Regions from separate parts of the Agrobacterium sp. 22094 genome, predicted to be linked through region 2. Evidence: riboswitches for the same ligand, from Rfam matches in the RefSeq annotation. Region 2 holds a riboswitch; the other holds the start of a gene.
What was found. A riboswitch is a leader RNA that binds a small molecule or an ion and turns the genes downstream of it on or off. The one in region 2 is predicted to bind S-adenosylmethionine.

Region 1 (10,904 bases), on a different contig from region 2:
GGGTCCTTGGCAAAGAGCTGCGGATCGGCCATGCGCTCTTCGCGCTTGGCGATCTCGCCCTGCAGCTTTTCCATTTCCTTCGGCAGGTTTTCCAGCGCAAACTTCTGCTTGAAGGAGAGCTTTCCCTTGGCCTTGGACGGCTCGGCATTGGTCGCAGTGCTTGCCGAGGCCTTTGCCTTTTCCTGCTTTTCGGAACGCTTCTTCTCTTCGGCCGCACCCTTGCGCTGCGCCATCATGTCGGAATAGCCGCCCGCATATTCGATCCAGCGGCCATCCGGCGCATCCGGGTTGGCAGGCGCGATGGTCGACGTCACCGTGCGGTCGAGGAAGTCACGGTCGTGGCTGACGAGAATGACGGTGCCGGAAAAGCCAGCGACGATTTCCTGAAGCAGATCCAGGGTCTCGATATCGAGATCGTTCGTCGGCTCATCGAGGATGAGAAGGTTGGTTGGCCTTGCCAGGATCCGCGCCAGAATGAGACGTGCGCGCTCACCACCAGACAGATTGCGGATCGGTGTGCGGGCCTGTTCCGGCTGGAACAGGAAGTCCTTCATATAGCCGGTCACATGCTTCTGCTCGCCATTGACCAGCAGGCTCTCGCCGCGACCATCGGTCAGGTAATGCGCCAGCGTATCGTTAGGATTGAGGTCCTCGCGCTTCTGATCGAGTGTGGCAATTTCCAGATTGGTGCCAAGTTTCACCGTGCCGCTATCGGGCGCCAACTCGCCGGTCAGCATCTTGAGAAGCGTGGTCTTGCCCGCACCATTCGGCCCGACGAGACCGATGCAATCGCCGCGATGCACGCGCAGCGAAAAGGGCGCGATGATGGTGCGATCGCCATATGACTTGGTGATAGCCTCGGCCTCGATCACCAGCTTGCCGGATTCGCGCGCTTCTACCGCCGTTGCCTGCACGGAGCCTTGCGGACCCTTGTGGCCGCGATAGGCCGCACGCATATCACGCAATTCTCCCACGCGGCGCATGTTGCGCTTGCGGCGTGCCGTCACGCCGTAGCGCATCCAGTGCTCTTCGCGCTCGATCGCCTTGCCGAGCTTGTGCTGCTCCAGCTCTTCCTCTTCCAGCACCTTGTCGCGCCATTCCTCGAAATAGCCGAAGCCACGGCTGAGACGACGCGACTGGCCGCGATCAAGCCAGACGGTGGCCGTCGAAACCTTCTCCAGGAAGCGACGGTCGTGCGAGATGAGGACGAGCGCGCTTCGCGTCTGCTGCAATTCGCTTTCCAGCCATTCGATGGTCGGCAGGTCGAGATGGTTGGTCGGCTCGTCCAGCATCAGGATGTCGGGCTCCGGCGCCATGACGCGGGCAAGTGCCGCGCGGCGCGCTTCGCCACCGGAAAGGCTCGATGGATTTTCCTGACCGGTCAGACCCAGATGTTCCAGCAGATAGCTGACACGGTAGGGATCGTCGCCCGGTCCGAGACCGGATTCGGCATAGGCCTGCACGGTGTCATAGGCGCCAAAATCCGGCGCCTGCTCCAGATAGCGGATCGTCGCGGACGGATGACGAAAAACCTCGCCCGACTGCGCTTCGACAAGACCGGCGGCGATCTTCATCAGCGTCGACTTGCCTGACCCGTTTCGACCGACGAGGCAGATGCGATCGCCCGGCTCCACCTGCAGGTTGGCGCCATCCAGAAGTGGCGTCACGCCAAAGGTCAGCTTGATATCGTCGAGTTTCAGAATGGGGGGTGCCAAGGCATCAGGCTCCGGTCAGATCGTAGGGACGGGCAAGCACGATCGCCTTGCCGCTTTTGAGGCGAAGGCGAATTTCGCCCTCAGCCACGTTGGACATAGTGCGCGACGAGCCGAAGGCAAGCGCAAAATCATTGAGGGGATAACGGGCATTCTCGATATCGAGGCCCGAAAGGGCCGTAAAACCGGCAACCGAAAACAGCGAGCCGCGCGGCAAATCGAACGCCAAATCGCCGGCAAGCAACGGAAAAGCTTCTTCCTCACCAGACGTCAGCACCACCTCAAGCCCGCGTTCGGCCAGCGCCACAGCATAGAGCAGATGAAACTGCGCATGGTCGGATCGCTCGCCGGCAAGCGCGCCGACCAGCGTCAGACGCTTCGCGCCCCGCGCCAAAGCCTCGGAAACGGCAATCTCGCCATCCGTTTCGCCCTTGGCGGCGGGAAAAGGCTGTTGCGGCACATCCGGCCATTCGTCGACAAGCGCCGCATCGGCGGAATCGAAATCGCCCACCCAAAGCTCAGGGGTGAGAGCGAGCGGCCTGGCATGTTTCATACCGCTATCGGCGGCAATCACGCGCGATCCGGCAACCGCCTTTTGCAGGCGATCCGTTACCGCGATATCGCCGCCCAGCAGAATGGTGAAGTGATCCGATCTCATGCCCTGCCTTATCGCGAAACCTTGTCCCAAGGAAAGGCGGAAACGCTGCAGAGGGCGGCGATATTGATTTTTCGGCCGGACGGGATTATGACAGCCCCCAGTGGTGATTTGCCGACCGGCTTGCAGCCACTTTAAAGAAGTCGCTAAAGGGTCGAGGAAACAGGCAATTTCCGAGGACCGGTTGCGATTTCGCTGCCGGTTTTTTTGTTTTTGGACGTGAGAGTTCGCGATGCCCATCAAGATTCCCGATACGCTGCCCGCCTTCGAAACCCTCGTCAATGAGGGCGTGCGGGTGATGACCGAGACCATGGCGATCCGTCAGGATATCCGCCCGCTCCAGATCGGGCTGTTGAACCTCATGCCGAACAAGATCAAGACCGAAATCCAGATGGCCCGGCTTGTCGGCGCCTCGCCGCTGCAGGTGGAGCTGTCGCTGGTGCGCATCGGCGGACACCGCGCCAAGAACACGCCGGAAGAACACCTGCTCTCCTTCTACGAGACCTGGGAAGAAGTGCGTCACCGCAAGTTCGACGGCTTCATCATCACCGGTGCTCCAGTCGAAACGCTTGCTTATGAAGACGTGACCTACTGGGAAGAGATGCAGAAGATCTTCGACTGGACGGAGACCAATGTACATTCGACGCTGAATGTCTGCTGGGGTGCGATGGCGGCGATCTATCATTTCCATGGCGTGCCGAAGCACGAATTGAAGGAGAAGGCCTTCGGCGTTTATCGCCACCGCAATCTCTGCCCGGCCTCCATCTACCTCAATGGTTTTTCCGACGACTTCCAGGTGCCGGTGTCCCGTTGGACGGAAGTCCGCCGCGCCGATATCGAGAAGCATCCCGACCTCGAAATCCTGATGGAATCCGAGGAGATGGGCGTGTGCCTGGTGCATGAGAAGCGCGGCAAGCGGCTCTATATGTTCAACCACGTGGAATATGACTCCACCTCGCTGGGAGACGAATATTTCCGCGACGTGAATTCCGGCGTGCCGATCAAGCTGCCACATGACTACTTCCCGCATAACGACCCGGCGCTTACCCCGCTCAACCGCTGGCGCAGCCATGCCCATCTGTTCTTCGGCAACTGGATCAACGAGATCTACCAGACCACGCCTTACGAACTGGCCGAGATCGGCACGACGACCCGCTGATCAGGAGCCTTCAAGAATTTGACATTCCGGCGTTGCGCCAGACGCCAAAATGACGCAACGTCCGGCGCAAATCGCAAGCGATAGGGAGAATTCGGGATGAGCGAAGCAGGCGCACGGGAGAATTTCGGCATTACGGCCACCGGCGAAAAGGTCGAGCGGGTGACGATTTCCGCCGACGGCCTGACCGCCAAGGTGATGACCTGGGGTGCGGTCATTCAGGATCTGCGCCTAGAGGGTCATCAGCCGCCGCTGGTGCTCGGCTTCGACGCCTTTGACGACTATCCGAAATACTCCTCCTACTTTGGCGCCACACCTGGCCGAAACGCCAACCGCATCGGTGGCGGCGCATTCTCGATCGACGGCAAGGACTATCAGCTGGAGCTCAACGAAAAGGGCGTCAGCCATCTTCATGGCGGCAGCGACGGCACGGGCAAGCGCAACTGGCTGATCATGGAACACGGGCCAAGCCATGTCGTTCTGCAGATCATCGATCCGAACGGTCGCGCCGGCTATCCCGGCAACTGCACGATGACGGCAACCTACACGATCCGCGAAGGCGGCGTTCTTTCGGTTCTCTATGAAACGACGACCGATCTGCCGACCATCGCCAACGTCTGCCAGCACTCCTATTTCAATCTCGACGGTGCCGAAACCGCACTCGACCACGAGATCGAAATCGCCGCCGATCACTATCTGCCGACCGATGAGCGCCAGATCCCGACCGGCGAAATTCGCCCTGTCTCGGGAACGGTGTTCGATCTGCGCCAGCCGACGCCGATGAGCCTGAAGGACGACAAGGGCGAACAGGTGCTCTACGACCACAATTTCTGCCTGTCCGCAGAGCGTGTGGGCAAGCGCAAGGTGGCGCATGTTCGCGCTCCGGCCTCCGGCATTTCGCTGGAAGTCCACACCACGGAACCCGGCGTGCAGTTCTATTCCGGCTTCAAGCTGAACACCGCCGTTCCGGGCCACGATGGCCGCCACTACGGCCCCTTTGCCGGCTTCTGCCTGGAAACCCAGATCTGGCCGGACGCCGTCAATAACGAAGGCTTCCCCAAGGCGATCCTTCGTCCCGGCGAAACGCTGCGGCAGGAAACGGACTACATCTTTACGAAGGGCTGAAGCAGGTCAGTCCAGCACGCAGCCCACATAAGCGCCGGAGCCTCTGGCCCGGCGCTCGATCAACCCCGCAAGACGCTGCATGCCGCGGCCGGGCTTGCTGGCATTGCGATCGATCGGGTTTGGCAAGGATACGGCCAGAAGTGCAGCCTGGCGAGAGGTGAGCTTGGAGGCTGGCACCTTGAAATGGTATTGCGCTGCAGCCTCGATGCCGTAGATGCCCGGGCCCCATTCGGCGATATTGAGATAGATCTCCATCATCCGCTTTTTCGACCAGACGAAGTCGGAAACGAGCGCAAGCGGAAGCTCCATTCCCTTGCGGATGAGCGATCGCCCGTTCCAGAGAAACAGGTTTTTGGCCGTCTGCATCGGAATGGTGCTGGCGCCACGTGTGGCCTCGCCTTCCAGCGCGTCGTTGACGACATCCTGCATCTGGTTCCAGTCCACGCCATGGTGGAAACAGAACTGGCCGTCTTCCGACATCATCACCGACTGGATGAGGCGGGGAGAAATATCCTCCAGCGGCACCCATTGCCGATCGTAGCCCTGGAAGGTTACCAGATCGGCAAGCATCAGCGTCGAGACGGGACGAATGAAGGGAAGCGCATAGAGAGGGATCAGCAGATAGGGCAGGATCAAAAGCGCCAGCACGAACATGCCGACGCGTTTGGCGAGGTTCTTGATATCCAACTTCGGCCTGCTCTCCTCGTCGGGAAGCGCCTCGTACTCCCTTTCGCTTTCCGGCGTACTGCTCACATCCCGTCCCCGCTCGTTCAGATCAAGCCTTTCATATTCCGCTCGCACCATCAAGGCTACTCACGATGGTGAAGTTCCGCACCCCTTCAACAAAACATTTGCCAGCCCTTTTCCCCCATGCGAAACAGCCGCGAGATGGAAGGAAGCGGCGCCATGACATTCGAGACACGGCTGCGAGACAACGCGGCGAGCACGGAAAAACTGCTGGCAGAGCTTCTGACGGGCGCAGTCGGTGAAGACGAGATCGCACGGCCCGCAAATCTGCTGGACGCCATGCGCCACGGCGTGCTGAACGGCGGCAAGCGCCTGCGGCCCTTCCTCGTCATTGAGACGGCACGGCTGCTCGGCGGCAATGAGGCTGCGGCCCAGCGTGTGGGCGCTGCACTGGAATGCCTCCACTGCTATTCGCTGGTGCATGACGATCTTCCCGCCATGGACGACGACGATCTGCGCCGCGGCCAACCGACCGTGCACAGGAAGTTCGACGAGGCGACTGCGATCCTTGCGGGCGATAGCCTGCTTACCCTTTCCTTCGACATCATCGCAAGCCCGGAAACGTCGCTGACAGGCGATCAGAAGACGGCCCTTGTGCTGGCACTGGCACGCGCCGCGGGCATTGGCGGCATGGCCGGCGGTCAGGCGCTCGATCTGGCGGCGGAAAAACAGGCACCGGACGAACAGGGCATCGTGACATTGCAGGCGATGAAGACCGGTGCACTGCTGCGCTTTGCCTGTGAGGCCGGCGCCATCATTGCCGGAAACGATGCCTCTCACCGCGAGACGCTGCGCCGCTTCGGCGAAAAGATCGGCCTCGCCTTCCAGCTTGCCGACGATCTCCTCGATCTCACCTCCGATGCCGCCACGATGGGCAAGGCCACCGGCAAGGACGCCGCCCGCGGCAAAGGCACGCTGGTGGCACTGCGTGGCGAAGACTGGGCGCGCGCCAAGCTGCAGGAGCAGGTGCGCGATGCCGCAAACCTGCTTGCGCCCTATGGCGAGAAGGCAGAGATCCTCGTGGAAGCGGCACGCTTTATTGCTGAGCGAAAGAGCTGAGGGCGTAAGTATCTCTCACGCCTGTCCAACATCTCCACAGCCACAACAAAAAGGGCCGCCAAAGCAGCCCTTTTCTAAAATCCAATAGGCGCGATTGCGTCTTAGCCGTTTTGCGTCAGCGGCGAGATCAACACTTCCACGCGGCGGTTCTGGGCGCGGCCGTCCGGCGTTGCGTTGGATGCCACCGGCTGCGATGGGCCGAAGCCCATTGTGGACATGCGGCGCTGATCGACACCCTGGCTTGCTAGATAGTTGGCAACCGAGGCAGCGCGGCGCTGCGACAGGAGCTGGTTGTGGTTCAGGCTGCCGGTGGAGTCGGTGAAACCGTTGACGTCGATATAGGTCTTGTTGAACTTGTTCAGAACGATCGCGACCGAATTCAGCGTCGGGTAGAATGGCGGGATCACCTGATCCTGGTCCGTCGCGAAGGTGATGTTGGACGGCATGTTGAGCACGATGCTGTCGCCACGACGCGTGACGGAGACGCCGGTACCCTGCAACTGCTGGCGAAGCTCGGCTTCCTGATTGTCCATATAGCCGCCGATTGCGCCGCCGGCGAGCGCGCCGATGCCAGCACCGATCAGCGCATTGCGGCCCTTGTTGCCGCCGCCGATCGCCAGACCGCCAACCGCACCGGCCAGCGCGCCAAGCCCTGCACCGCCCGCCATGTTCGAGACCTTCTGCTCACCCGTGTAGGGGTCGGTCGTGGTGCAGGCGGAAAGGTAAGTTGCGGCAAGCGCAAGAACAGCAAACTTCTTGATCATTGGAAATCATTGCTCCGTGAGTTTCGGGAGGTAAGACACAGCGATTCGGGCATTTTCACGGTCGAGACTCACTCCGCCGCGTCCTTTTGGCCAAAACGTTTTTCGATATAGTCGATGACCAGCGCCTCGAAGTCCGAGGCGATGTTCGGACCGCGCAAGGTCAACGCCTTTTCACCATCGATAAAGACGGGTGCGGAAGGGCTCTCGCCGGTTCCGGGCAGCGAAATGCCGATATCGGCATGCTTGCTTTCGCCCGGACCATTGACGATGCAGCCCATGACGGCGACGTTCAGCGCTTCGACGCCTGGATATTTCTCACGCCAGACCGGCATGTTCTTGCGAATATCGTTCTGGATGTTCTGCGCCAGTTCCTGGAAAACGGTCGACGTCGTGCGCCCGCATCCCGGACAGGCGGCAACCACGGGAATGAACTGGCGAAAACCCATGACCTGCAACAGTTCCTGCGCCACCTGCACTTCGCGGGTGCGATCGCCATTCGGCTCCGGTGTCAGCGACACGCGGATCGTATCGCCAATGCCCTGCTGCAGCACATAACCCATGGCAGCCGACGAGGCGACGATGCCCTTGGAACCCATGCCGGCTTCGGTGAGGCCGAGATGCAGCGCGTGGTCGGAGCGCTCCGACAGCATCGAATAGACCGCAATCAGATCCTGGACCTGGCTGACCTTGGCAGAGAGAATGATGCGGTTGCGCGGCAGGCCGATCTCTTCGGCAAGCTCGGCGGAAATCAGCGCCGACTGGACGATGGCTTCGCGCGTGACCTGACGGGCGGACAGCGGAAAACCGGCATCCTTGTTCTTGTCCATGAGGCTCGTCAGCAGTTCCTGATCGAGCGAACCCCAGTTGACGCCGATGCGCACCGGCTTGTCGTAGCGGATCGCCATCTCGATGATGTCGCCGAACTGCTTGTCCTTCTTGTCCTTGAAGCCGACATTGCCGGGATTGATGCGGTATTTCGCCAGAGCCTCGGCACAGGCCGGATGATCGGCGAGCAGTTTGTGGCCGATATAGTGAAAGTCGCCGACAAGGGGCACATCCATGCCAAGCCGCAACAGGCGATCGCGGATTTTTGGAACGGCAGCAGCGCTCTCATCCCGGTCCACGGTGATGCGGACGATCTCCGAGCCCGCGCGATGAAGGGCTGCAACCTGCTGGACCGTCGCATCAATATCGGCCGTGTCCGTATTGGTCATGGATTGCACAACGACCGGCGCACCGCCACCGACGATCACGCCACCGACATCGACGGCAACGGAGGCGCGGCGGGGCTTCGGATCGTAATCGGCGTGTGCGTTCATCATGGTCTCTGCAACTGCGGTAAGGGTCATCATTCAGGTGGATCAAGGCGGGCGCCTTGTCAACATCGAAGCATTCAACTGTCAAAGCGTGTCGCTTCGCTCTCACACTTTACGGTCTTCTTGTTCGCATGGCGTTATCGCAAAACCGCTTCACACTTTTGCGCGCCCTGCTTTATTTTACCGCAATCGTGGCGAAATTCGAGCCCGTCTCACACCCGACTCAAAACGAGAGCGCTTCCTTAGCGATTGGAAGCGCTCTAGCCGGCCGGAATGATTGGCGTGGCTCAGTGACCGCTAGCCCCATCGGCATGACGAGCAAGCCTGGAGAGCAGCAGCACGACCACGTGCAGAAGCGGAATAAAGAGGAAGACGCTCGCAAGCCCGGTATGTTCGGCGATGAAGCCAATGGCCGAGGGCGCGACCAGAATGCCGGAATAGCCCATGGTGGTGACGACAGACAGACCGATGCCAGGCGCCAGCCCCGGCATGTTGCCGGCAGCGGAAAAAGCGATCGGCACCATGTTGGAGATACCGATACCGGCAATGGCAAAGCCGATAATGGCAATGAAGGCGTTTCCGGCAGCACCCGCGATCAGAAGACCGATGATGGACAGGGCCGAGCAGACTTGCAAGGTGCGCACGGCGCCAAGACGCTCGCGCACCAGGTCGCCCGCAAAGCGCATGACCGCCATGGTCAGCGAGAAGGCGGCGAAGGCAAAGCCGGAAACGGCAACCGATGCGCCAAGCTCGTTGCGCAGATAGAGCGCACCCCAATCGAGGACCGCGCCTTCCGGCACCATGGAAAACAGTGCCATCAGGCCGATGATCCAGGGCAGCGGTGTAAGCGGCAAGCCACCCTTTGGCCGTTCTTCTTCAGGGTGAGGACGATCCACCATGACGCGCGGCCAGGCAATTGCAAGAAGGGCTGCAGCGATGATGGTGAGCGCAACGGCGTGACCATAGATGCCGATCTTGGTGATGAGCAGACCGCCAAGACCCGCACCGATCAGGCCGCCAAGGCTCCAGAAGGCGTGGCATGACGACATGATGGCGCGCCGCATGCCGCGCTCCACCGCAACGGCATTGGCATTCATCGCCACATCCATGGCGCCCGTCAGACCGCCGAAAAGAAAGACAGTGATGACGCCCGCCCAGACGGTGTTGGAGAGAGTGATGAGAAGCAGTGTCGGCACGAAGATGGCGGCGCAGAAGAGCGTCACGGAGCGCGACCCGATGCGGGCGATCTGCGAACCGGCAACCGGCATGCAGGACAGCGAGCCAAGACCAAAGACGAGAATGACAAGCCCAAGCTCAGCCTCACTCAGCGAAAGGCGCTTGGCAAATTCGGGAATCATCGGCGCCCAGGAGCCCATCATGAAGCCGTTCATCAGGAACAGCAGGGAGACGCCAAAGCGGTTTTTCGTCATATAGGGGGTGCGGGCGGTGGAGACGGACATGGGGGAGCCGGTCATGCGAGCTGGTCCTTCGGCGAATGCGGATGGGATGAGGCACGGGCGTCACGCCCGGCAAGGTGAATGTCGAGATTTTGTCTCCGGAGATCGCGGACGAAAGCCTCATCCGCATCGCTCTCCAGAACAAGGGTGAGGTCGGGAGTGAGCGCCGCCACGTGGAAGGCCGCGCCCATACCAAGCTTCTCGGTGGTGATCGCCGCCAAGGTTCTGGCACTCGCCTTGCAGGCCAGCCGCTTGAAGGTCGCGTCCTGATAGATGTCGGCGGACAGCCCGCCATCAGCCGTCATGCCGCAGACGCCGAGGATGCAGAGGTCGGGTCGCATATCCTCCAGCTGGGAGATCGCCACTGTATCGATGGCGGCACCGACGGCGGGATCAATTCGCCCGCCGACCACGATCAGCTCCAGATCGGCGCGGCCGGAAAGTTCTGCCGCGATCACCGGCGTATTGGTGATGACGGTCAACCCCGCGCCCTTCGGCAGGTGACGAGCGATGGCAAGATTGGTGGAGCCGGCATCGAGAAAGATCGTCATTTTCGATGTGATGCACGCCGCCGCCGCTTGGCCGAGCATATCCTTGCGGTCCTGCATATCCGTCACGCGGTGGCTGAGCGGCACCGTCTTGCCACCGGATATCAGGGCCCCGCCATAGACGCGCTCGCAAAGTCCACGCCCTGCCATATCGCGAAGATCGCGCCGGATCGTGTCTTCCGAAACATCGAAAGCCTGGGCGAGATCCTGCGCGAGAACGCGGCCCTTGCTCTGCAGCTCGGCGAAGATCAGTGTCTGACGCTCGCTGACGAAGTGGTCGATTTTAGACATTCGGCACCAACATGTGGAATCGTGCACAAACATGCATACATGTCGGAAGGCTTATCTACAAGCGGAAATGCCCG
Region 2 (10,904 bases):
GGACACGGTTCCCTCCTTCACCTCGCAGACCTGCCAGATGGTGATGAGCTCGATTGCCGACCACGGCACCGTCGGCAAGACGCTGCCGGAAGGCGTGAAGTGGGATGTTGCCATGCTGCCAGTCTTCAAGGGCACCGAGCGCAAGAAGTCGCTGGTTGGCGGCGCTTCGTTGTGGGTCATGGCTGGCCGTCCGGATGCTGAATACAAGGGCGCTGCGGCGTTCCTCAACTTCATTGCCCAGCCAGACATGGTCGAATGGTGGTCCACCGTCACCGGCTACATCCCGGTCACCAAGACCGGTTTCGAGAGCATGAAGAAGAACGGCTTCTACGACAAGGCGCCGTACAAGGGCCGTGAAGTCGCCATCGAAAGCCTGACGCTGACCGAGCCGACCGATACCACACGCGGTATCCGCCTCGGCAATTTCACGCAGATCCGCAAGGAACTCTCCACGGCACTTGAGGCGATCTACATGCAGAATGGCGACGTTCAGCAGGAACTCGACAAGGCCGTCGAGCGCTCCAATGTCGGCCTGCGCCGCTTCGAAAAGACCTTCTCGGGCGTCTCCATCAACTAAGCGCTCATACCAGTGCCACCCGTGAACGCGGGTGGCACGACAATCCAGACTGTCTATTGGAATTTCCATGGAAAAGCGCTCCGTCTTCAAGAGCACCTGGCTACCTCTGCTTTTTGCCCTGCCGCAGTTCGCTCTCATTGCCCTGTTCTTCTATTGGCCTGCCGTGGCGGTGGTGAACTGGGCCTTCACGCTGGAGCCGCCTTTCGGCGGAGCTGCGGAATTTGTCGGGCTTGCCAATTTCTACGAGACCTTCGCCGATCCGCTTTATTGGAACTCGGTGACCGTCAGCCTGATCTTCGCGATTGTCGGCCCGTTCTTCGCCATTCTCATCGGGCTCACGCTCGCGCTGGCGGTCGATCGGCAACTGCCGGGCTCCGGTTTCTTCCGCGTCCTCTACATCCTGCCCTTTGCGATTGCCGGTCCGGCAGCGGGCATGGCGTTTCGCTTCATCCTCTCGCCCGAGCGCGGCCTTGCCGCCTCGCTGAACGCGATCTATCCCGATATCTGGAATCCGGCCAAATTCGGCAGCCATGCGCTGGCGCTGGTCATCATCATCTTCATCTGGAAATGGGCGGGCTACACCTTCATCTTCCTGCTGGCCGGATTGCAATCGGTACCGCGCAGCCTAACGGAAGCGGCTGCGATGGACGGCTCCGGGCCGATCCGCCGCGCAATCGATATTCAGGTGCCGCTGCTTGCGCCCACGCTGTTCTTCCTGACCGTGACCATGATGACGGAAGGCTTTGTCGGCTCCGACACCTTCGGCATCGTCCATCACACGACCGGCGGCGGGCCGAACCATGCGACCGAGGTCATGGTGTTCCGCATCGTGCAGGAGGCGTTCCAGGGGCTCAACTATTCGGGTGCTTCGGCCCAGAGCATCATTCTGATCGGCCTGATCATGGTCTTCACCTTCATCCAGTTCCGCTTCATCGAGCGGCGCGTGCATTACAAGTGAGACGGCGATGATCCAGCGCACCCCTTACGCAGACGCCTTCACCTACGGCCTGATGATCATCGGTTTCCTGCTGCTGATCGGCCCCTTCATCGTCATCATTTCCGGTGCCAGCCAGTCGCTGCAGCAGATCAACAGCGTGCCCTTCAGCTTCATGCCAAGCGATCGCCTGTTCGAGAACATGCATGCGGCCTGGAACCGTGCCAATCTCGGCAATGCCATGCTCAACAGCTTCATCATGGCCTCGCTTGTTACCGTCGGAAAGGTGGCGCTGTCGGCCTGCACGGCCTTTGCCATCGTCTTCTTCCGCTCGCCGCTGCGACACCTGTTCTTCTGGACGGTGTTCATTACGCTGATGCTGCCGCTGGAAGTGCGCGTGGTGCCGACCTACGCCGTGGCCGCCGACATGTTCCATCCCTTCGCGCTCCTGATCAACGCCGTCTCCGGCATCGATATCAAGATCGAATGGAACCTGTTGAACTCCTATGCGGGCCTGACCTTGCCGCTGATCGCCACGGCCACCGGCACATTTCTCTACCGTCAGTTCTTCATGACGTTGCCGGACGAGCTGGCCGAGGCGGCGCGCATGGATGGCTCCGGACCGATGCGCTTCTTCGTCGATATGATCCTGCCGCTGTCACGCACCAACATGCTGGCGCTGACGACGATCATGTTCGTCTATGGCTGGAACCAATATCTGTGGCCGCTCCTGATGGTGACCGACCCGTCCTACAAGACGGTGATGATGTCGCTCTCCAGCCTTCTTCCTTCCGAAAACGGCACGCCTGACTGGAATGTCACGCTTGCCGGTTCCCTCATCATCATGTTGCCGCCGCTTCTCGTCGTCGGGCTTTTGCAGCGCTGGTTCGTGCGTGGCCTCGTCTCCACCGAGAAATGACAGTTATAGAACAGGAGTGCCAAACCATGGCGCAGATCGACATTCGTCAGGTGCATAAATCCTACGGCAAGACCAAGACGCTGCATGGTGTCGACCTCATCTTTCCGTCCGGAGAATTCGTCGTTATCCTTGGCCCTTCCGGCTGTGGCAAATCCACCCTGCTGCGCATGATTGCCGGACTGGAAGACATCACTGCCGGCGAAATCGCCATCGCCGGCAAGGTGGTGAACCGCCTGGAGCCGCGTGAACGCGGTTGCGCCATGGTGTTCCAGAATTATGCGCTCTATCCGCATATGACGGTTGCCGACAATATCGGCTACGCGCTGAAGGTCGCCGGCGTGGCCAAGGTAGAGCGCCGCCGCAGGATCGAGGAAACGGCGAAGATCGTCGGCCTCTCGGACTATCTGGAGCGCAAGCCTGCGGCGCTGTCCGGCGGTCAGCGCCAGCGCGTTGCCATGGCGCGCGCCATCATTCGCGAGCCGGATGTCTTTCTCTTCGACGAGCCGCTGTCCAACCTCGATGCCAAGCTCCGCGTCACCATGCGCGCTGAAATCCGCAGGCTGCACCAGCGCCTGTCCGCGACATCGGTCTTCGTCACCCATGATCAGGTGGAGGCCATGACGCTGGCGGATCGGCTGGTGATCATGAACAAGGGCAATGTCGAACAGGTGGGGCAGCCGCTCGACATCTATAACCGACCGGCCAGCACCTTTGTCGCATCCTTCATCGGCTCTCCCGCCATGAACCTCTTCAATGCCAAGGTGGATCGTGAGAGCGCTACGGTCAGCTTCGGCAACTGGTCCAGTCCAATGCCAGCGGAGATCGCGCGCACCCTATCGGGTGAGGACGTGATTGCCGGCATCCGGCCAGAGCAGTGCGTCGTCTCCCGTCAGGGCGACGGTATTTCCGCCGTGGTGGATTTTGTCGAGGAACTCGGCTCCGGTCGCATCGTCTATGCGGACATTCGCGGCCAGATCTTTGCTGCCGCGATTGGTGAGGATCTCACCGTCCGCCCCGGCGACAGGGTTATTCTGCAGTTCCCCGCAGCGCATCTGCACTTTTTCGATCCCATAACGGAACGGCGGATCGACTCAAGCCTCGCGTCAGCCGATCAAGCCGGCTTCACCAACCTGGATGTTCTGGCCCATAGTGCCTGAAGATCTCCCGCCTTCATTGACTGCATCAAGGAAACGCACATGACCTCCATCATTTCCGCCGTCGGCTTTTGCAATGCCACCGGGCGCGGCGATCTTTCCACCCTGGACTCGTCCCTGAAGATCATTGCCGATACCGGCGCAAGCGCCTGCGAAATCGGCATCTATGGCGAGGAGATCATCTCCGGCGGTCGCATCATCGAGGACCGCGCACAGCGCGTCCGCGATATCGTCAAGCAGTATGCGTTCAAGAAGCTCTCTCTGCATGGCCAGATCGTCTCCAACTTCATGGATCGCGAGCACCTGCATCTGCAGAAGAAGGTCGTGCATGCCATGCTCGAACTCTGTGACCGGCTGGGCGCTGGCGTGCTCGTCCACCACAGCGGCAATGCAATCCTCTCCGATGGCATGAGTGGCAGCGATCTCGACCAGATGGAGCGTGAGGCTCTTTTCGAAATGGCCGAGATTGCCAAATCCTATGGCGTGCGCATCGTTCTGGAAAACATCTTCACCACGGAAGACGGCCAGTACCGCCAGACGCCATCGCAAGTGGCAGAAACCGTGAAGGCCGTCGGCCACGACAATCTCGCCGCCCTGATCGACTTCAGCCACGCCTATATCGAATCCACCTTCAAGGGTCTGGATTTCCGCGAAGAACTGCGCGCCATGGCGCCGGTTACCGGCCATCTGCATGTGCATGACAGCTTCGGCCTGCCCTACACGATGAAGAAGTTCTACCACCCCGCAGAAGCCACCGCACTCGGCATCGGAGACCTTCACCTGCCGATCGGCTGGGGCGATATCGACTGGGAGGACATTTTCTCCGAACTCACCTTCCTGCCCGACACCACCCTCATCATGGAAATCGGCGCAGAACGCTTTGCCGACCAGCAGCCCGCTTGCCTGGAGCGGGCCTTGAAGCTGGCAGATGCTGTGAACAAGCGGTAACGGCCAATCAACAGAGCGAGGGGCCGCATGCGACGGCCCCCTGCTCCAACGATCCCTGCTGAGGCACGATGTCGTGACAGGATTGAAGTGCCGGTCCTCCCTTCATACCTAGACCGCCTGGACGGTGCCATAACCGGCACAGTCCTTGAACGACGCCGCGTCGCCTGCGGTCGTCTGGTCACTATGAAGGACATCGCCGTTATGAAGATTTTGGTGGTCATCGCCCATCCGCGGGAAAACTCCCTGACACATCAAGCGGCGCGCGCTTTTGCCGAGGCAGCGCAAGCGAACGGCCACGAGGTCGAGTTCGCCGATCTGGTGGCCGAGAATTTCGACCCGGTGCTCAAAGCCGAGGACGAGCCGGATTGGAGTGGACGAGATATAGACTTCGCTGAAGATGTTCGGAGAGAGATGGAGCGCGTGGAACGCAACGATGCCACTGTCCTCTTCTTTCCCGTGTGGTGGTGGTCCATGCCGGCGATCCTCAAAGGATGGATCGACCGCGTGTGGGCTCAGAACTGGGCCTTCGGAAGTAAGACCTATCCACATGCCAAGGTGCTGATGGTCGGCATCGCCGGTGCAACGGAGGATGACTACCGCAAGCGCGGCTATGACATCGCCTTTCGCACACAGCTGAAGGTGGGGATCCTCGATTATTGCAGTGTGAATGAAGGCAAGGTCGAGATTTTATATGGATCGCTGGAAGGCGAGGCCCAGGCGGCTGCGATTGTATCAAGCGCGAAAGATCTGGGAGCCAGGTTCTAGCGCGCCAGGAACGTTCATCGCCAATCTTCCAGTCGAAACGTTTGCTGGTTTCGCGTCATAAGGCACATGGTCGGTGAAGAGCTACAAGCATATGAACGCGACAACTCCCCTCCCATCACTGAAGGTGAAACGGCGCTCCTTATCGGAATAGGACCCCGCGCCAACGCCGCTCGATCCTTGGGAAAGAAAAGTGACGCAATCCCCCGAAAGCACAACCAAAAGACGAACATCGATAAATGTGAAAACTTTTCGTTGACTGCGGTGATGAACTCCCCTATAGATAGGTCATCGATCTTTTGCTTGCCGAGCTTTGTCTACCGCGCGATTGGCACCGCGCTCTAAGCGAACTTCTCTTTCAAAAATAGTCGGTTTTTATCCGCGTGGCATCCGTTACGCGGTCCTTCACTCTATGCTTTGAAAGGGTTTATTATGACCACTGGCACAGTTAAATGGTTCAATTCCACAAAAGGCTTCGGCTTCATTCAGCCTGACAATGGCGGCGCTGACGCGTTCGTTCACATTTCGGCTGTCGAGCGTGCAGGAATGCGCGAACTCGTCGAAGGCCAGAAGATTGGCTTCGAACTCGAGCGCGACAACAAGTCGGGCAAGATGTCTGCGACCAATCTGCAGTCCGCATAATTGAGATCCGCTTCCCTTTGACCACGGATGTACTGGCACTGCCGGGAGCAATTTCATTCGAGGCCAGGCATTGCGCCTGGCCTTTTTCGTTTCGGCATATGGCCGGAGAGGCAAATACCCCATGACACAAACACACAGCAAATCTCGCCAGCAGGCGGAGCTTGCCTTCGGCAAGCTTCAGACGCCGTTCTTCGCAAAAAATCACGCTGTCGATGAACTGCAAGCTGCCGTCGACGCGCGGGACGCGAAAACAGCCAGACTAAAGGCGGCCCGCCTTGCAAAAGAACTGGCCGATCGCAAATCCACAGTGGCCGCTCTGGTGACCAAACGCACCAAGAAGACGCCGTCGGCTTGTCCGACGTCTTAAAGCGTGTTGCGATCTTTTAGATTCGCTCTTACGCTTTAAGTCCTTGTTCTCGCATGTCGTTATCGCAGAACCGCTGCACAATTTTGCACGGACCATGCTTTAAAATCGCGTCGCGGTCGTTCAGACTCGCTCCTTGCGCTTCACGCCTTCGTTTTATCGCATGTCGCTTTCGCAAAGCCGCATTGCGCTTTTGCGCGATATCGCCGGTGAGAGCCAAGAAATCCAGCAACACAGGTGGGATGCATGTCAACGACAACCAACGAACTCAATGCGACCAACACTGCCTGGCAGATCGCGATGCAGGAAATCCTGCGGGTCGTGATCCGCGATCTTTACCAGGCCAAGGGCGAAGCGCATTTCAAACAACATATCGAGCGCATCGAAATGGCAGCGGTCGATAGTATCCAGACGGATCTCAGGTTTCGCGGAACGGACGAATGGACGGAAGTCCTCGTCAAGGAAAAAGCCAGCAACTTCGTCACGTCCTTGCTGACATCGTTCACCTACGATCGCGCCTGAATAACGGCTCGCTCAGCGCATTACATCCGTACGCTGATCTCAGGTGCGATAAAAAATACGCAATAAAAACAATAGCCTTTGCAAGATAGCTGGAGCGGGTGAAGGGAATCGAACCCTCGTATTCAGCTTGGGAAGCTGCTGCTCTACCATTGAGCTACACCCGCGCGCTTAAAAACTTCCGATAGAACGATGCGGCTGTCAAGCCGCGCCGCAAGGCATTCCGCTATCGCACCGCGGCCTCTGGCCGATCACTCTGCGAGGAAATGCTTGGAGAGCTTCAGGCCCTGGGCCTGATAGTTGGAGCCGAGGCCCGTGCCGTAGAGACCTTCGGGTTTGGCCAGCATATGTTCATAGACAAGGCGCCCGACGATCTGGCCGTGCTCCAGGATGAAGGGCACCTCGTGGCTTCTGACTTCTAGGACGGCGCGGCTGCCGGTGCCGCCGGCGCTGGCGTGGCCGAAGCCGGGGTCGAAGAAGCCGGCATAGTGGACGCGGAACTCGCCGACCAGAGGATCGAACGGTGTCATCTCGGCAGCGTAGAGCGGTGGTACATGCACGGCTTCTCGCGAGACGAGGATGTAGAATTCATCCGGATCGAGGATCAGTTCGGCGCGGCCGCGCGCGTAGAGCGGCTCCCAGAAATCCAGAACGTCGTGGGCTGCTTTCTGGTCCACATCGACAACTGCGGTGTGGTGCTTGCCGCGATATCCGATGAGGCCGCTGTCACCGAAGCCTTTGAGGTCGATGGAGAGCGCAATACCGCCGCCGGATACGTTTGGCGTGTCACTGGCGACGAGGATTTCACTCTCGTGAAGCGCCTGCAACTCGCCCTCGTTCAACAGCGAATGACCGATACGGAAGCGGATCTGCGACAGGCGCGAGCCCTGGCGCACGACGATCGGGAAGGTACGCGGGCTGACTTCCAGATAAAGCGGTCCCTGATAGCCTGCGGGGATCTTGTCGAACTCCTGCGCGTGGTCGGTGATGACGCGGGTGAAGATATCGAGACGGCCGGTGGAGCTCTTCGGGTTGGCCGAGGCGGACATGTCGGCGGGCAGCGCCAGCGTTTCCATCAGCGGCACGATATAGACGCAGCCGGTTTCCAGCACGGCGCCTTCGCTGAGATCGATTTCGTGCAGACGCAGGCGGTCCAGCTTTTCGATGACCTTGGTGCCCGGGCCGGGCATGAAGCTTGCGCGCACACGGTAAGCCTTGGCACCGAGACGCAGATCAAGGCTTGCCGGCTGCACCTGGTCTCCATCCAGCGCTCGCTCGCTCTTCAGGTGGCCGGAAGAAAACAGCGCCCGTATCGCGCCATCGGCCAGAATACCCGTGGTTCTCATCATCGTCAGTGCCCCTGTTCCGCGCCGACAAAATCAAAAGCAGGCCATTGACGCAAGTTGTTAACGGCAGTAAGGCAATCTTATCCCGTGGTGATTTGGCCGGTCGGCTTGCAGCCACGTTAAACAAGTGGCTAAAAAGACCGGGTGCTTGGAACCGGTCTGCTTTTGCGACCGGTTTTTTTGTTTGAAGGTGATCAAATGAGCAAGAAATGGCGCCCGGCAACTCAACTCGTACATGGCGGCACGTTGCGCTCCCCCTACGGTGAGACGTCCGAAGCACTCTACCTGACCCAGGGCTTTGTCTATGAAAGCTCGGAAGCGGCAGAAGCGCGCTTCAAGGGAGAGACGGACGGTTTCATCTATGCGCGCTATGCGAGCCCCACCAATGACATGTTCGAAAAGCGCATGTGCCTGCTGGAAGGTGCCGAGGATGCGCGCGCCACGGCATCCGGCATGGCCGCTGTCAGCGCTGCCATTCTCTGCCAGCTGAAAGCTGGCGATCACATCGTTGCGGCCCGCGCGCTTTTCGGTTCCTGCCGCTGGGTGGTCGAGACGCTGGCGCCGAAATACGGCATCGAATGCACGCTGGTCGATGGCCGCGATCTTGCCAATTGGGAAAAGGCGATCAAGCCGAACACCAAGCTGTTCTTCCTGGAAAGCCCGACCAATCCGACGCTGGAAGTGGTTGATATTGCAGGCGTTGCCAAGCTTGCTAACCAGATTGGTGCCAAGGTCGTTGTCGACAACGTGTTTGCGACGCCGCTCTTCCAGAAGCCTCTGGAACTTGGTGCGCATATCGTCGTCTATTCCGCCACCAAACATATCGATGGTCAGGGACGCTGCCTTGGCGGCGTGGTGCTGTCGGACAAGAAGTGGATCGAGGAAGAACTTCAGGATTACTTCCGCCACACCGGCCCCGCACTGTCTCCCTTCAACGCATGGACATTGCTGAAGGGCATCGAGACCATGCCGCTGCGCGTCAAGCAACAGACGGCGAATGCCGGCAAGATTGCGGATTTCCTGGCGGACCAAAGCAAGGTCGCGAAGGTCATCTATCCAGGTCGTGCCGACCATCCGCAGGCCGATATTATTGCGCGGCAGATGTCGGGCGGTTCGACGCTTGTCTGCTTTGAATTGAAGGGCGGCAAGGAAGCGGCGTTCAAGCTGCAGAATGCGCTGGAGGTCGTCAAGATTTCCAACAATCTCGGTGATGCCAAGAGTCTGATCACCCATCCCGCCACCACGACCCACAAGAACCTGACGGACGAGGCACGCGCCGAACTCGGCATCTCCGGCGGCACGCTTCGTCTGTCCTGCGGCATCGAAGACACCGACGACCTGCTGGAAGATTTCGCCGCAGCGCTTTCGAAGGTTTCTGCCTGATATCAAATGCCCGGTGAGCCATCATCGGGCAATTTCTTTCTCGATTTCCGGATGTTCTGCGCGCAACACGCGTAGAGTGCCAACCCTAGTTTATTTTAGACAAATTGCGTTTTTTCTACTGTCTCTTCACGATTTTGTGCGTATTGAATTGAGAAACAAACCTGATACGCAACGCTTTAGCCTCTTAACGCATTCAAACAACTCAGCTCCAATCAACGGACTTTCCCGTCCTTCATTCGGTGTAGTAGAATAAAATGCTAGAGGCAGAGACAGCCAAGGTCGCGAACATGTATCGTGCATCGACAAAAGAGATAGAGGTCACCGTCGACCCATATTATCTCGATGAGCAATCGGACCCGGACGATAGCCGTTATGTCTGGGGCTATACGGTCGTGATCACGAACAACTCCAAGCAGGCCGTGACGCTCGTCAATCGCTACTGGCACATCACCGATCAAAATGGCGTGGTGGACGAGGTTTCGGGCCCGGGTGTCGTTGGTGAGCAACCCCATTTGCAACCAGGCGACAGCTACGAATATTCCTCCGGATGCCCGCTGGACACCCCGTCAGGCATGATGTTTGGCCATTACGAAATGGAAACGGACACGGGCGAGGTCTTCACGGTAGACATTCCCGCCTTCTCGCTGGACAGCCCTGGGCTTGCCCGCGTGCTCAACTGAGCGGGGCTCTCACCCCGCTCCTTATCCTTATGCCGACAGTTCTTCGACCGGGTAACGGTAGGTCGTCGAGCAGAACTCGCAGCTCACCGACACCACGCCGTCCTCCTGGCTGTCCTCGATCTCCTCTGCCGAAAATCCGGACAGCACGCCCTTGATCTTCTCCCGCGAGCAACTGCATTTGTCGATGATCGACTGAGGCTCGTAGACGCGCACGCCCTGCTCATGGAAGAGGCGGAACAGCAAACGCTCCACCGGAACCTGGGGATCGGTCAGTTCATCCGTATCCACCGTGTCGATCAGCGCCACCGCTTCCGTCCAGGCATCGTCTTCGGCTTCACCGAACGAGCTTTCGTCGCCATCGCCGCCATGAAGGTCACGGGTGCGTAGACGCTCCGGCGCCTGCGGCAGGAACTGGGCAATAATGCCGCCCGCACGCCAGCCACGACGTGGCTTGCCTTCGCTATCACGGTCGAAGAACTCCGCCACACCAAGGCGCACCCGCGTCGGCAACTGCTCAGACTGGCGGAAATACACGCTGGCGATTTCCTCCAGCGAAGAGCCATCCAACGGCACGATGCCCTGATAGGGCTGCATGCCCACACCCTGATCGATGGTGAAGGCGAGGATGCCGGTGCCGAGAAGCTCTTCGGGCGAGGTCTGCCCAGCAGCAATCGCC

Region 1: it holds a riboswitch for S-adenosylmethionine, as region 2 does, so the genes downstream of both, metA (homoserine O-acetyltransferase MetA) here and ACTJK5_RS11045 (O-succinylhomoserine sulfhydrylase) in region 2, are expected to answer to the same signal.

Annotation. Positions count from the first base shown of each region.
Region 1 is NZ_JBQEPX010000005.1:178,312-189,215, forward strand. Features, by position in the region: gene ACTJK5_RS19740 (ABC-F family ATP-binding cassette domain-containing protein) at 1-1,715, opposite strand, end outside; gene ACTJK5_RS19745 (thiamine diphosphokinase) at 1,720-2,370, opposite strand; SAM riboswitch at 2,461-2,537, shown strand; gene metA (homoserine O-acetyltransferase MetA) at 2,600-3,526, shown strand; gene ACTJK5_RS19755 (aldose epimerase family protein) at 3,623-4,648, shown strand; gene mtgA (monofunctional biosynthetic peptidoglycan transglycosylase) at 4,655-5,302, opposite strand; gene ACTJK5_RS19765 (polyprenyl synthetase family protein) at 5,555-6,454, shown strand; gene ACTJK5_RS19770 (OmpA family protein) at 6,556-7,218, opposite strand; gene ispG (flavodoxin-dependent (E)-4-hydroxy-3-methylbut-2-enyl-diphosphate synthase) at 7,287-8,537, opposite strand; gene ACTJK5_RS19780 (MFS transporter) at 8,822-10,009, opposite strand; gene ACTJK5_RS19785 (DeoR/GlpR family DNA-binding transcription regulator) at 10,006-10,830, opposite strand.
Region 2 is NZ_JBQEPX010000001.1:2,250,665-2,261,568, forward strand. Features, by position in the region: gene ACTJK5_RS10990 (extracellular solute-binding protein) at 1-577, shown strand, start outside; gene ACTJK5_RS10995 (carbohydrate ABC transporter permease) at 645-1,535, shown strand; gene ACTJK5_RS11000 (ABC transporter permease subunit) at 1,543-2,430, shown strand; gene ugpC (sn-glycerol-3-phosphate ABC transporter ATP-binding protein UgpC) at 2,457-3,587, shown strand; gene ACTJK5_RS11010 (sugar phosphate isomerase/epimerase family protein) at 3,627-4,532, shown strand; gene ACTJK5_RS11015 (NAD(P)H oxidoreductase) at 4,716-5,297, shown strand; gene ACTJK5_RS11020 (cold-shock protein) at 5,727-5,936, shown strand; gene ACTJK5_RS11025 (hypothetical protein) at 6,058-6,303, shown strand; gene ACTJK5_RS11030 (hypothetical protein) at 6,547-6,822, shown strand; tRNA gene ACTJK5_RS11035 (tRNA-Gly) at 6,913-6,986, opposite strand; gene ACTJK5_RS11040 (2'-deoxycytidine 5'-triphosphate deaminase) at 7,071-8,168, opposite strand; SAM riboswitch at 8,243-8,321, shown strand; gene ACTJK5_RS11045 (O-succinylhomoserine sulfhydrylase) at 8,364-9,548, shown strand; gene apaG (Co2+/Mg2+ efflux protein ApaG) at 9,836-10,228, shown strand; gene ACTJK5_RS11055 (Hsp33 family molecular chaperone) at 10,256-10,904, opposite strand, start outside.